3 regions of the Streptomyces sp. NPDC021093 genome follow, and region 3 is predicted to be linked to each of the others. Evidence: riboswitches for the same ligand, from Rfam matches in the RefSeq annotation. Region 3 holds a riboswitch; each other region holds the start of a gene.
What was found. Region 3 has a riboswitch for thiamine pyrophosphate ahead of ACH4SP_RS33540 (thiamine ABC transporter substrate binding subunit). Riboswitches for the same ligand answer to the same signal wherever they lie in the genome.

Region 1 (3,268 bases), on a different contig from region 3:
GCTCAGTCCGCGATCGGCAGGTAGACCCGGTTGCCGGCCTCGGCGAACTCCTTGGACTTCTCCGCCATGCCGGCCTCGATCTCCTCCGCCGTCCCCCCGTGCTCACGCCGGATGTCGTGCGAGATCTTCATCGAGCAGAATTTCGGCCCGCACATGGAGCAGAAGTGCGCCGTCTTCGCCGGTTCGGCAGGGAGTGTCTCGTCGTGGAACTCCCGGGCCGTGTCCGGGTCGAGGGCCAGGTTGAACTGGTCCTCCCACCGGAACTCGAACCGGGCGTCGCTCAGCGCGTCGTCCCACTCCTGCGCACCCGGGTGGCCCTTGGCGAGGTCCGCCGCATGCGCAGCGATCTTGTAGGTGATGACGCCGGTCTTCACGTCGTCCCGGTTGGGCAGCCCCAGGTGCTCCTTGGGGGTCACGTAGCAGAGCATCGCGGTGCCCCACCAGGCGATCATCGCGGCGCCGATGCCGGAGGTGATGTGGTCGTAGGCGGGGGCCACATCGGTCGTCAGCGGGCCGAGCGTGTAGAACGGCGCCTCCTCGCAGATCTCCTGCTGAAGGTCGATGTTCTCCTTGATCTTGTGCATCGGGACGTGTCCCGGGCCCTCGATCATGGTCTGTACGTTGAAACGCTTGGCGATCGTGTTGAGTTCCCCGAGCGTCTTCAACTCCGCGAACTGCGCCTCGTCGTTGGCGTCCGCGATCGAGCCGGGCCGCAGCCCGTCGCCCAGTGAGTAGGTCACGTCGTAGGCCGCGAGGATCTCGCAGAGCTCCTCGAAGTTCTCGTACAGGAACGACTCCTTGTGGTGCGCCAGGCACCAGGCCGCCATGATCGACCCTCCGCGCGAGACGATGCCCGTCTTGCGGCGCGCCGTCAGGGGTACGTACGCGAGACGCACGCCCGCGTGGACGGTCATGTAGTCCACACCCTGCTCGGCCTGCTCGATGACCGTGTCCTTGTAGACCTCCCAGGTCAGGGCCTCGGCACGGCCGTCGACCTTCTCCAGCGCCTGGTAGAGCGGGACGGTGCCGATCGGGACGGGTGCGTTGCGCAGGATCCACTCGCGGGTGGTGTGGATGTTGCGGCCGGTGGACAGGTCCATGACCGTGTCGGCACCCCACTTGGTCGCCCAGGTCATCTTGTCCACCTCCTCCTCGATGGAGGAAGTGACCGCGGAGTTGCCGATGTTGGCGTTGACCTTCACCAGGAACCGCTTGCCGATGATCATCGGCTCGATCTCCGGGTGGTTCACGTTCGCGGGAAGCACCGCGCGACCTGCGGCGATCTCCTCCCGTACGACCTCGGGGGAGACGTTCTCCCGGATCGCCACGTACTCCATCTCCGGCGTGATCTCCCCGCGCCGCGCGTACGCGAGCTGGCTGACCGCTGCCCCGTCGCGGCCCCGGCGGGGCTGGCGCGGGCGGCCGGGGAAGACCGCGTCGAGGTTCTTCAGGCCCCCGCGCGGGAACGTGTGCTTGATGCCGTCGTCCTCGGGGCGGACCGGGCGGCCCGCGTACTCCTCGGTGTCACCGCGCCCGATGATCCAGTTCTCGCGCAGCGGGGCCAGGCCGCGCCGCACGTCCGTCTCGATGTTCGGGTCGGTGTACGGGCCGGACGTGTCGTACAGCGTCACGTCCTTCCCGTTGGTCAGGTGCACCTGACGGACCGGCACCTTCAGGTCCGGGCGCGATCCTTCGACGTACCCCTTGTGCCAGCCGGGCGTGCGCCCGTCCTGGGCGGAGGCAGGCGTGCGTGCATCCATCGTGGTCATGAGACCTACTCCCTACGCCGGCATTACCCGGTAACAGGTTCGGCGGTCGACGCAGCCTCTTCCGTACGTATGTGTACGGAGGTCAGCGCCCTCTCAGCCCGGTGCTCCGAGCTCCCGCGTGTGCAAAGGTGCCCCCACGCTAACGCCATGCCGGGCGCGCTGAACAGAGGGCCCCCCTCGTTCTTGCGATGATCGGGCGGTGACCCCACCACAGCCGCCGTCCCTGCCGACGCCCCCAGAGACCCCACCCCCACCTGCTCATTCGCACGGCCACAGCCACAGTCACGGCCCTGCGGCACCGGTCTCCAAGCACTTGCGCAAGGTGATCGCGGCGGTGCTGATTCCCTTCGCCACCGCGGTACTCGTCGGGCTCGCGATCCTGTGGCCGGGCGGCGCACCGGCCCACGAGCGCACCGGGGTGGGCTTCGACCGGCAGACCGAGCAGGGCACTGTCGTGAAGGTCGACACCATCGACTGCAAGGGCGCCAACGTCGCCCCGACGCCGGAGCAGCCGCAGCCGCAGGCGCAGGCCGACCCGTCGTCACCACAGAGCGGCGACGGCACCAAGGACGACTGCAAGAAGGCGACGGTCGAGGTCGTCACCGGCGCGGACAAGGGCCGCACCTTCACCGAGATCGTCCAGCCCAGCGCGTCCCGGCAGCTGAAGCAGGGTCAGGGAGTCGTCGTCGCGTACGCCCCGGACGCGCCCCGCGAGCTCCAGTACTCCGTCACCGACGTGGACCGGAAGTTTCCGCTCACCCTGCTCGCCGGGATCTTCGCCCTCGCGGTCGTCGTCGTCGGCCGGCTGAAGGGCGTCATGGCGCTGGTCGCGCTCGTCGCGTCCTTCGCGATCCTGACCCTGTTCATCCTGCCCGCGATCCTCCAGGGCTCGAATCCGCTGATCGTGGCGGTGGTCGGGGCCAGCGCGATCATGCTGATCGCGCTCTACGCCTGTCACGGACTCACCGCGCGCACCTCCGTCGCCGTCGTCGGCACCCTCATCTCGCTGCTGCTGATCGGACTGCTCGGCTCGCTGTTCATCGGATGGGCGTTCCTGTCCGGCAACATCGACGACAACACCGGCCTGATCCACACCCTCTACCCCTCCATCGACATGAGCGGCCTGCTCCTCGCGGGCGTCATCATCGGCTCGCTCGGCGTCCTCGACGACGTGACGGTCACCCAGACCTCCGCCGTCTGGGAGCTGCACCAGGCCGACCCGACGATGGGCCCGCGCGCCCTGTACCGGGCGGCCATCCGCATCGGCCGCGACCACATCGCCTCGGTCGTCAACACCCTTGTCCTCGCCTACGCGGGCGCCGCCCTCCCTCTGCTGCTGCTGTTCTCGATCGCCCAGAGCAGCGTCGGTACGGTCGCCAACAGCGAGCTCGTCGCGGAGGAGATCGTCCGCACCCTGGTCGGCTCGATCGGCCTGGTGGCCTCCGTGCCGGTGACCACCGCGCTCGCCGCCCTGGTCGTCTCCGCCGACCGCTCGGGTG
Region 2 (3,268 bases), on a different contig from region 3:
GCCGCGCCAGACCGTCTCCTCGGCGTCCGCGTGGTGGCCGACGTACTGCACGAAGCGGCCGAACTGCTCGGACCAGAAGTACGGCACGGGGTCGTAGGGCAGCGGGGCGCCGCCCAGGATGTTCGCGGCGACCGTGCGCGGACCCTGGAGCGCGTTGTCCCAGTGGTGCACGAGCAGCCGGGTGCCGTACCGCCCGGAGGGGAAGGAGGCGCAGTCCCCGACCGCGTACACGTCGGGGACGGAGGTGCGCAGGTGCGCGTCCGCGGTGACGGAGCCGTCCGGGCCGAGCGCGATGCCGGAGCCCTTCAGCCAGGCCGTCGCGGGTCTGGCGCCGACACCGACGAGGACGGCGCCGGCCGGGATGCGGCGGCCGTCGGCGAGGAGCACGGTGCCCGGCTCGACCGCCGCCACGCGCGCGTGGGTGAGGAGCTCGGCGCCGGCCTCGGCGTACCAGGCGGCCATCGGGGCGGCGATCTCGGCGGGCATCGTCCCGGCGAGCGGCCGGTCGGCGGCCTCCACGACGGTGACGGTGCAGCCCGCCTCCCTCGCGGCGGTGGTGAACTCGGCGCCGATCCAGCCCGCGCCGACCACCACCACGTCGTGCTGCGCGTCCAGCACGGGGCGCAGCCGCCGCGCGTCGTCGACGGTGCGCAGCAGGTGGACGCCGGGGACGCCCGAGGTGCCGGGAAGGGTGACGGGGTCCGCCCCGGTGGCGAGTACCAGGGCGTCGTACGGAACCGGCCCCGCGGGGGTGTCGATCTCGTGGTCCGCCGGGCGCACTCCGGTGACGTCGAGCCCCAGCCGGAGCTCGACGCCGAGCGCGTCGAAGTCGACCTCGAAGGCCGATCCCTCGGCCTTGCCGAGCAGCACCGCCTTGGACAGCGGCGGCCGGTCGTACGGCGGGTGGGGCTCGGCCCCGATGAGTGTGATCCGGCCGTCGAAACCCTGCTCCCGCAGGGCCACGGCGGTCTGCACACCGGCCATTCCCGCGCCGACGACGACGATTCGCTTCTGCTCGCTCACCCGACCACCTTACGTATCTGACACACAGTCAGGACTGGAGTTCCTCGACGACGCTCGTACCGCTGCCCTCCTGGGACTCCCATGCCCAGCTCTCCTCCAGCCGAACGCGGCCGTCCACGAGCAGCACGACCCGGGACAGGCAATGTCCGGACGAGGTCGTTCCGTCCTGCTTCAGCTGTACGTACCTGAAGTCGAGCCGGTCCCCCGCGCGCGTGCCGACGAGGTGCCCGCGCACGACGTCCCCGCCCGCGTAATCGGCCCAGATCCGGCCGTCCTGCTCGTGGTAGGTGAAGCGGGTGCGGGTGCCGACCTGCCCCGGGGCCTGGTCGGCGACCGGTGCGAGGACGAGTCCGTCGAGCGAACGGGGCACGGGGTGCTCCCTCACAGTCTGTTGAACCCAAGGACTAGTCTGGTCACCGTACAAGCACTCACGGGAGCCCGGCCGACCGGGCTGAGAGGGAGGCTGACCGGGCCTCCGACCGTACGAACCTGATCCGGGTCATGCCGGCGAAGGGAGGGGCTGGACGCCCATGCAGACTTCCCCACACGTTTCTGAGCAACGGCCGTACGACGTCCTGGTGATCGGCGGCGGAATCATCGGCCTCGTCACGGCCTGGCGGGCCGCGCAGCGCGGGCTGCGCACGGTGCTCGCCGACCCCGCACCCGGCGGCGGCGCCGCCCGGGTGGCGGCCGGAATGCTGGCGGCCGTCACCGAACTCCACTACGGCGAGCAGACCCTGCTCGGCCTCAACCTCGCCTCCGCCCGCCGCTATCCGGACTTCGTGACGGAGCTGGAGGAGGCGTCGGGGCAGGACACCGGCTACCGCGCGTGCGGCACTCTCGCGGTGGCCCTGGACGCCGACGACCGGGCCCACCTGCGCGAACTGCACACCCTGCAGCGGCAGTCGGGCCTGGAGTCGGAGTGGCTGAGCGGGCGCGACTGCCGCCGGCTTGAGCCGATGCTCGCGCCGGGCGTGCGCGGCGGACTGCGGGTGGACGGCGACCACCAGATCGACCCGAGGCGGCTGGCAGCGGCCCTTCTGGCGGCCTGCGAGCGGGCCGGGGTGGTTCTGCACCGTACGACGGCCGAGCGGCTTTCCGTCGTACGGGAGAGGGCGGCGGGCGCGCTGCTGGCCGACGGCACCGAGGTCGCCGCCGACCAGGTGGTGCTCGCCACCGGTTCGCTCAGCGGGCGGCTCCCCGGAGTGCCTCAAGAGGTGCTGCCGCCGGTGCGCCCGGTCAAGGGACAGGTACTGCGGCTGACGGTGCCGCCCGCGTACGCGCCGTTCCTGAGCCGTACGGTGCGCGCCGTGGTGCGCGGCAGTCACGTCTATCTGGTGCCGCGCGAGAACGGCGAGCTGGTCGTCGGCGCGACCTCGGAGGAGCTCGGCTGGGACACCACCGTCACGGCGGGCGGCGTCTACGAGCTGCTGCGCGACGCCCACGAGCTCGTCCCCGGCATCACCGAGCTCCCGCTCACCGAGACCCGGGCCGGACTGCGCCCCGGCTCCCCCGACAACGCCCCGCTGCTCGGCCCCACCGCCCTGCCGGGCCTGCTGCTCGCCACCGGGCACTACCGCAACGGGGTGCTGCTGACCCCGGTCACCGGGGACGTCATGGCGGACGTGCTGACCACCGGCGAACTCCCCGAGGAGGCGAGGGCGTTCACCCCGCGCCGCTTCGCCTCCGAACCCGTACGACAGGAACAGCAGGACCGACAGGACCGACAGGAGCAGCCCGTATGAGCACCCCGGTGAACGTGTCCGTGAACGGCGAGGGGCACGAGGTCTCCGCCGGTACCACCCTCGGCGACCTCGTCGCGACGCTCACGCGCGCGCACGCGGGCGTGGCCGCCGCGCTCAACGAAACAGTGGTGCCGCGCGGCCGGTGGGCGGCCACCGCCCTCGCCGAGGGCGACCGCGTCGAAGTGCTCACCGCGGTCCAGGGAGGCTGACGACATGGCAGACGATCTCTTCGAACTGGGCGGCGCCAGCTTCTCGTCCCGGCTCATCATGGGGACGGGCGGCGCGCCCAGCCTGGAGGTGCTGGAGCGGTCGCTCGTCGCGTCCGGGACCGAGCTGACGACGGTGGCGATGCGAAGGCTCGATCCGTCCGTGCGGGGCTCCGTGCTGTCCGTGCTGGAGAAGCTGGGCATCCGGGTGCTGCCCAACACGGCCGGCTGCTACACGGCGGGCGAGGCCGTGCTCACGGCCCGGCTCGCGCGCGAGGCGCTGGGCACGGACTG
Region 3 (3,268 bases):
GCCGCGGTCGGCAGGTCGAGGAGCTGCGCGGTCTGCCGGTAGACCTCCACCTCCAGGGTGGAGTAGGCGGGCCCGCCCAGGATCTGTACGACGCCGAAGGAGGTGAAGGTGAACAGGAACACCATCAGTCCGGCGGCGGCCACCGCGGGCGCGAGCGCCGGCAGGGTCACCCGCCGCCAGGCCGCGAAGCGCCCCGCGCCGAGCACCCGTGCGGCCTCCTCCTGCCGGGGGTCGAGCTGCGACCACAGCCCGCCCACGGTCCGTACGACCACCGCGTAGTTGAAGAAGACATGGGCCAGCAGGATCGCCCACACGGTGGTGTCGAGCCGCATCCCCCACAGCTCGTCGAGGAGCCCGCCGCGCCCGAGCACCGCCAGGAAGGCGGTGCCGACGACCACGGTGGGCAGCACGAACGGCACGGTCACCACGGCCCGCAGCAGCTGCTTGCCCGGAAAGTCGAAGCGGGCGAAGACGTACGCCGCGGGCAGCGCAAGCACCAGCGTGAGCGCCGTCGAGGCGAGCGCCTGCCAGGTGGTGAACCACAGCACGCCGAGGATGTCCGGGTCGCCCAGCACCTCGCCGATCCGGCCGAGCTGCCAGGCACCGCCGGACTTCAGCCCGCGCCCCACGATGGCGACGACCGGGTAGGCGAAGAACAGCCCGAAGAACGCGACGGGCACGGCCATCAGAGCCAGCCGCACCGCGCTCCCGCGCCAAGAGCCCCGCCGGGCGCCGGCACGGGCGCCCGGTCGGACCTTCCTTACTTCTTCACCAGCGAGGACCACGACTTGACCCACTGCTCACGCTTGTCGGCGATCTTCTTGGGCTCCACCGTCAGCGGCTTGTCGACGACCGCGCCGAACTTGGCGTACACCTCGGGCAGCCTGGTGTCCTTGACCGCCGGGTTGACGAACATCTTCAGCGGCAGGTCCTCCTGGAACTGCTTGCCGATGAGGAAGTCGAGGAGCGCCTTGCCGCCCGCCTCGTTCTTCGCGCCGTCGAGCAGCCCGGCGAACTCGACCTGCCGGAAGCAGGTCCCGGTGGCGACACCGGTCGGCGCCTCCTTCGGCTTCGGGTCGGCGAACAGCACCTCGACCGGCGGGCTGGAGGCGTACGACACGACGAGCGGCCGCTCCGCCTTCGCCTTCTTGCCGCCCGCTGACCCCGAGAACTCCTCGTTGTACGCCTGCTCCCAGCCGTCGACGACCTTGACGCCGTTGTCCTTGAGCTTCTGCCAGTAGCCCTGCCAGCCGTCGTCGCCGTACTGTCCGGCGGTCGCGAGCAGGAAGCCGAGCCCCGGCGACGAGGTCGCGGCGTTCTCGGTGACGAGGAGGTTCTTGTACGCGGGCTTGACCAGGTCGTCGAGCGACTTCGGTGGCGCGAGCTTCTTGTCGGCGAAGTACTTCTTGTCGTAGTTGACGCAGATGTCGCCGGTGTCGATCGGCGTCACCCGGTGCTCGCCCTTGTCGAGCTGGAGGTCCGCGGGTACGCGGTCCAGGCCCTTCGCCTCGTACGGCTGGAACAGACCGTTGTCGAGCGCGCGCGAGAGGAGGGTGTTGTCGACGCCGAAGAAGACGTCGCCGCGCGGCGAGCCCTTGGTCAGGATCTCCTGGTTGAGGGCGGCCCCCGCGTCCCCGCTCTTCAGCACCTTGACCGTGTAACCGGTCTGCTGGGTGAACGCCTTCAGCACCGCGGGCGAGACGGCGAACGAGTCGTGGCTGACCAGGGTGACCGTCTTGGAACCGGCCCCGTCGGCCTTCTTGCCGCCGTCGGACGAACCGCCGCAGGCGGCGAGCGTACTGACGCCGAGCGCGGCGGCCACGGAGATCGCCGCGAGCCTCTTGATGCTGCTCACTGGCTTGATGGTGCTCACTGGTGAATTCCTCCTGGAATGACCAGGAAGAGACGCGGCCCTGCCCACCTCGGGAAAGGTGGGCAGGGCGCAACAGCTTGAGTAACGACCGAACTTCCTACCCAGAATGACCTGGGCAAGGTTCAGAGGGTCTGCAGTAGAGGACTGCACTCTCAGCGCTGTGGCGCTCCCCTGTCGGAATATGCAAATGTGCGGCCCAGCGTACAACCAGGCGCGAACGTGCTAGCGCTCGGACGCCGCCAGCTGGCCGCAGGCCCCGTCGATCTCCTGGCCACGGGTGTCCCGCACGGTCACCGGCACCCCGTGCGCCGCGATCGCCTCGACGAACGCCTTCTCGTCCTCGGGGCGCGAGGCCGTCCACTTGGAGCCCGGCGTCGGGTTCAGCGGGATCAGGTTGACGTGCACCCGCTTGTTCTTGAGCAGCCGGCCCAGCAGGTCACCGCGCCACGCCTGGTCGTTGATGTCGCGGATCAGCGCGTACTCGATGGAGATCCGGCGGCCGGACTTCTCCGCGTACTCCCACGCGGCGTCCAGCACCTCCCGCACCTTCCAGCGCGTGTTGACCGGCACCAGGGTGTCGCGCAGCTCGTCGTCCGGGGCGTGCAGCGACACGGCGAGGCGGCACTTGAAGCCCTCGTCGGCGAACCGCAGCATCGCGGGCACCAGGCCCACCGTGGAGACGGTGATCCCGCGCTGCGAAAGGCCGAGGCCGTCCGGCTCGGGGTCGGTCAGCCGACGGATCGCGCCGACGACGCGCTTGTAGTTGGCGAGCGGCTCGCCCATCCCCATGAAGACGATGTTCGACAGCCGCGCGGGCCCGCCCGGAACCTCGCCGTCGCGCAGCGCGCGCATGCCGTCCACGATCTGGTGCACGATCTCCGCGGTCGACAGGTTCCGGTCGAGACCGGCCTGTCCGGTCGCACAGAACGGGCAGTTCATGCCGCAGCCCGCCTGCGACGAGATGCACATCGTCACCCGGTCCGGGTAGCGCATCAGCACGGACTCGACGAGCGTCCCGTCGTGCATCTTCCACAGCGTCTTGCGCGTGGTCTCCTGGTCGGTCGACAGATGGCGCACGACCGTCATCAGCTCGGGCAGCAGCGCCTCGCGCAGCTTCTCCCGCGAACCGGCCGGGATGTCGGTCCACTCCGCCGGGTCGTGCGCGTACCGCGCGAAGTAGTGCTGGGACAGCTGCTTGGCGCGGAACGGCTTCTCACCGATCTCGGCCACGGCCTCCTTGCGCTCGGCGGGCGTGAGGTCGGCGAGGTGCCGCGGGGGCTTCTTGGCTCCGCGGGGCGCGACGAAAGTGAGTTCTCCGGGTACAGGCATGGTCAAACCAGTGTCTCAGATGTACGAGAAGGGGCCCGCCGTCCTGTGGACAACGGGCCCCTCACG

Region 1: another riboswitch for thiamine pyrophosphate. It lies ahead of thiC (phosphomethylpyrimidine synthase ThiC); the one in region 3 lies ahead of ACH4SP_RS33540 (thiamine ABC transporter substrate binding subunit).
Region 2: another riboswitch for thiamine pyrophosphate. It lies ahead of thiO (glycine oxidase ThiO); the one in region 3 lies ahead of ACH4SP_RS33540 (thiamine ABC transporter substrate binding subunit).

The regions. Positions count from the first base shown of each region.
Region 1 covers NZ_JBIRQJ010000004.1:188,003-191,270, forward strand. Annotated here, with positions in the region: gene thiC (phosphomethylpyrimidine synthase ThiC) at 3-1,769, opposite strand; TPP riboswitch at 1,762-1,897, opposite strand; gene ACH4SP_RS13330 (YibE/F family protein) at 1,993-3,268, shown strand, end outside.
Region 2 covers NZ_JBIRQJ010000005.1:228,863-232,130, reverse strand. Annotated here, with positions in the region: gene ACH4SP_RS17120 (NAD(P)/FAD-dependent oxidoreductase) at 1-984, opposite strand, end outside; gene ACH4SP_RS17115 (hypothetical protein) at 1,052-1,393, opposite strand; TPP riboswitch at 1,444-1,556, shown strand; gene thiO (glycine oxidase ThiO) at 1,554-2,768, shown strand; gene thiS (sulfur carrier protein ThiS) at 2,765-2,977, shown strand; gene ACH4SP_RS17100 (thiazole synthase) at 2,982-3,268, shown strand, end outside.
Region 3 covers NZ_JBIRQJ010000012.1:189,385-192,652, reverse strand. Annotated here, with positions in the region: gene ACH4SP_RS33545 (ABC transporter permease) at 1-686, opposite strand, end outside; gene ACH4SP_RS33540 (thiamine ABC transporter substrate binding subunit) at 761-1,855, opposite strand; TPP riboswitch at 1,950-2,056, opposite strand; gene rlmN (23S rRNA (adenine(2503)-C(2))-methyltransferase RlmN) at 2,096-3,202, opposite strand.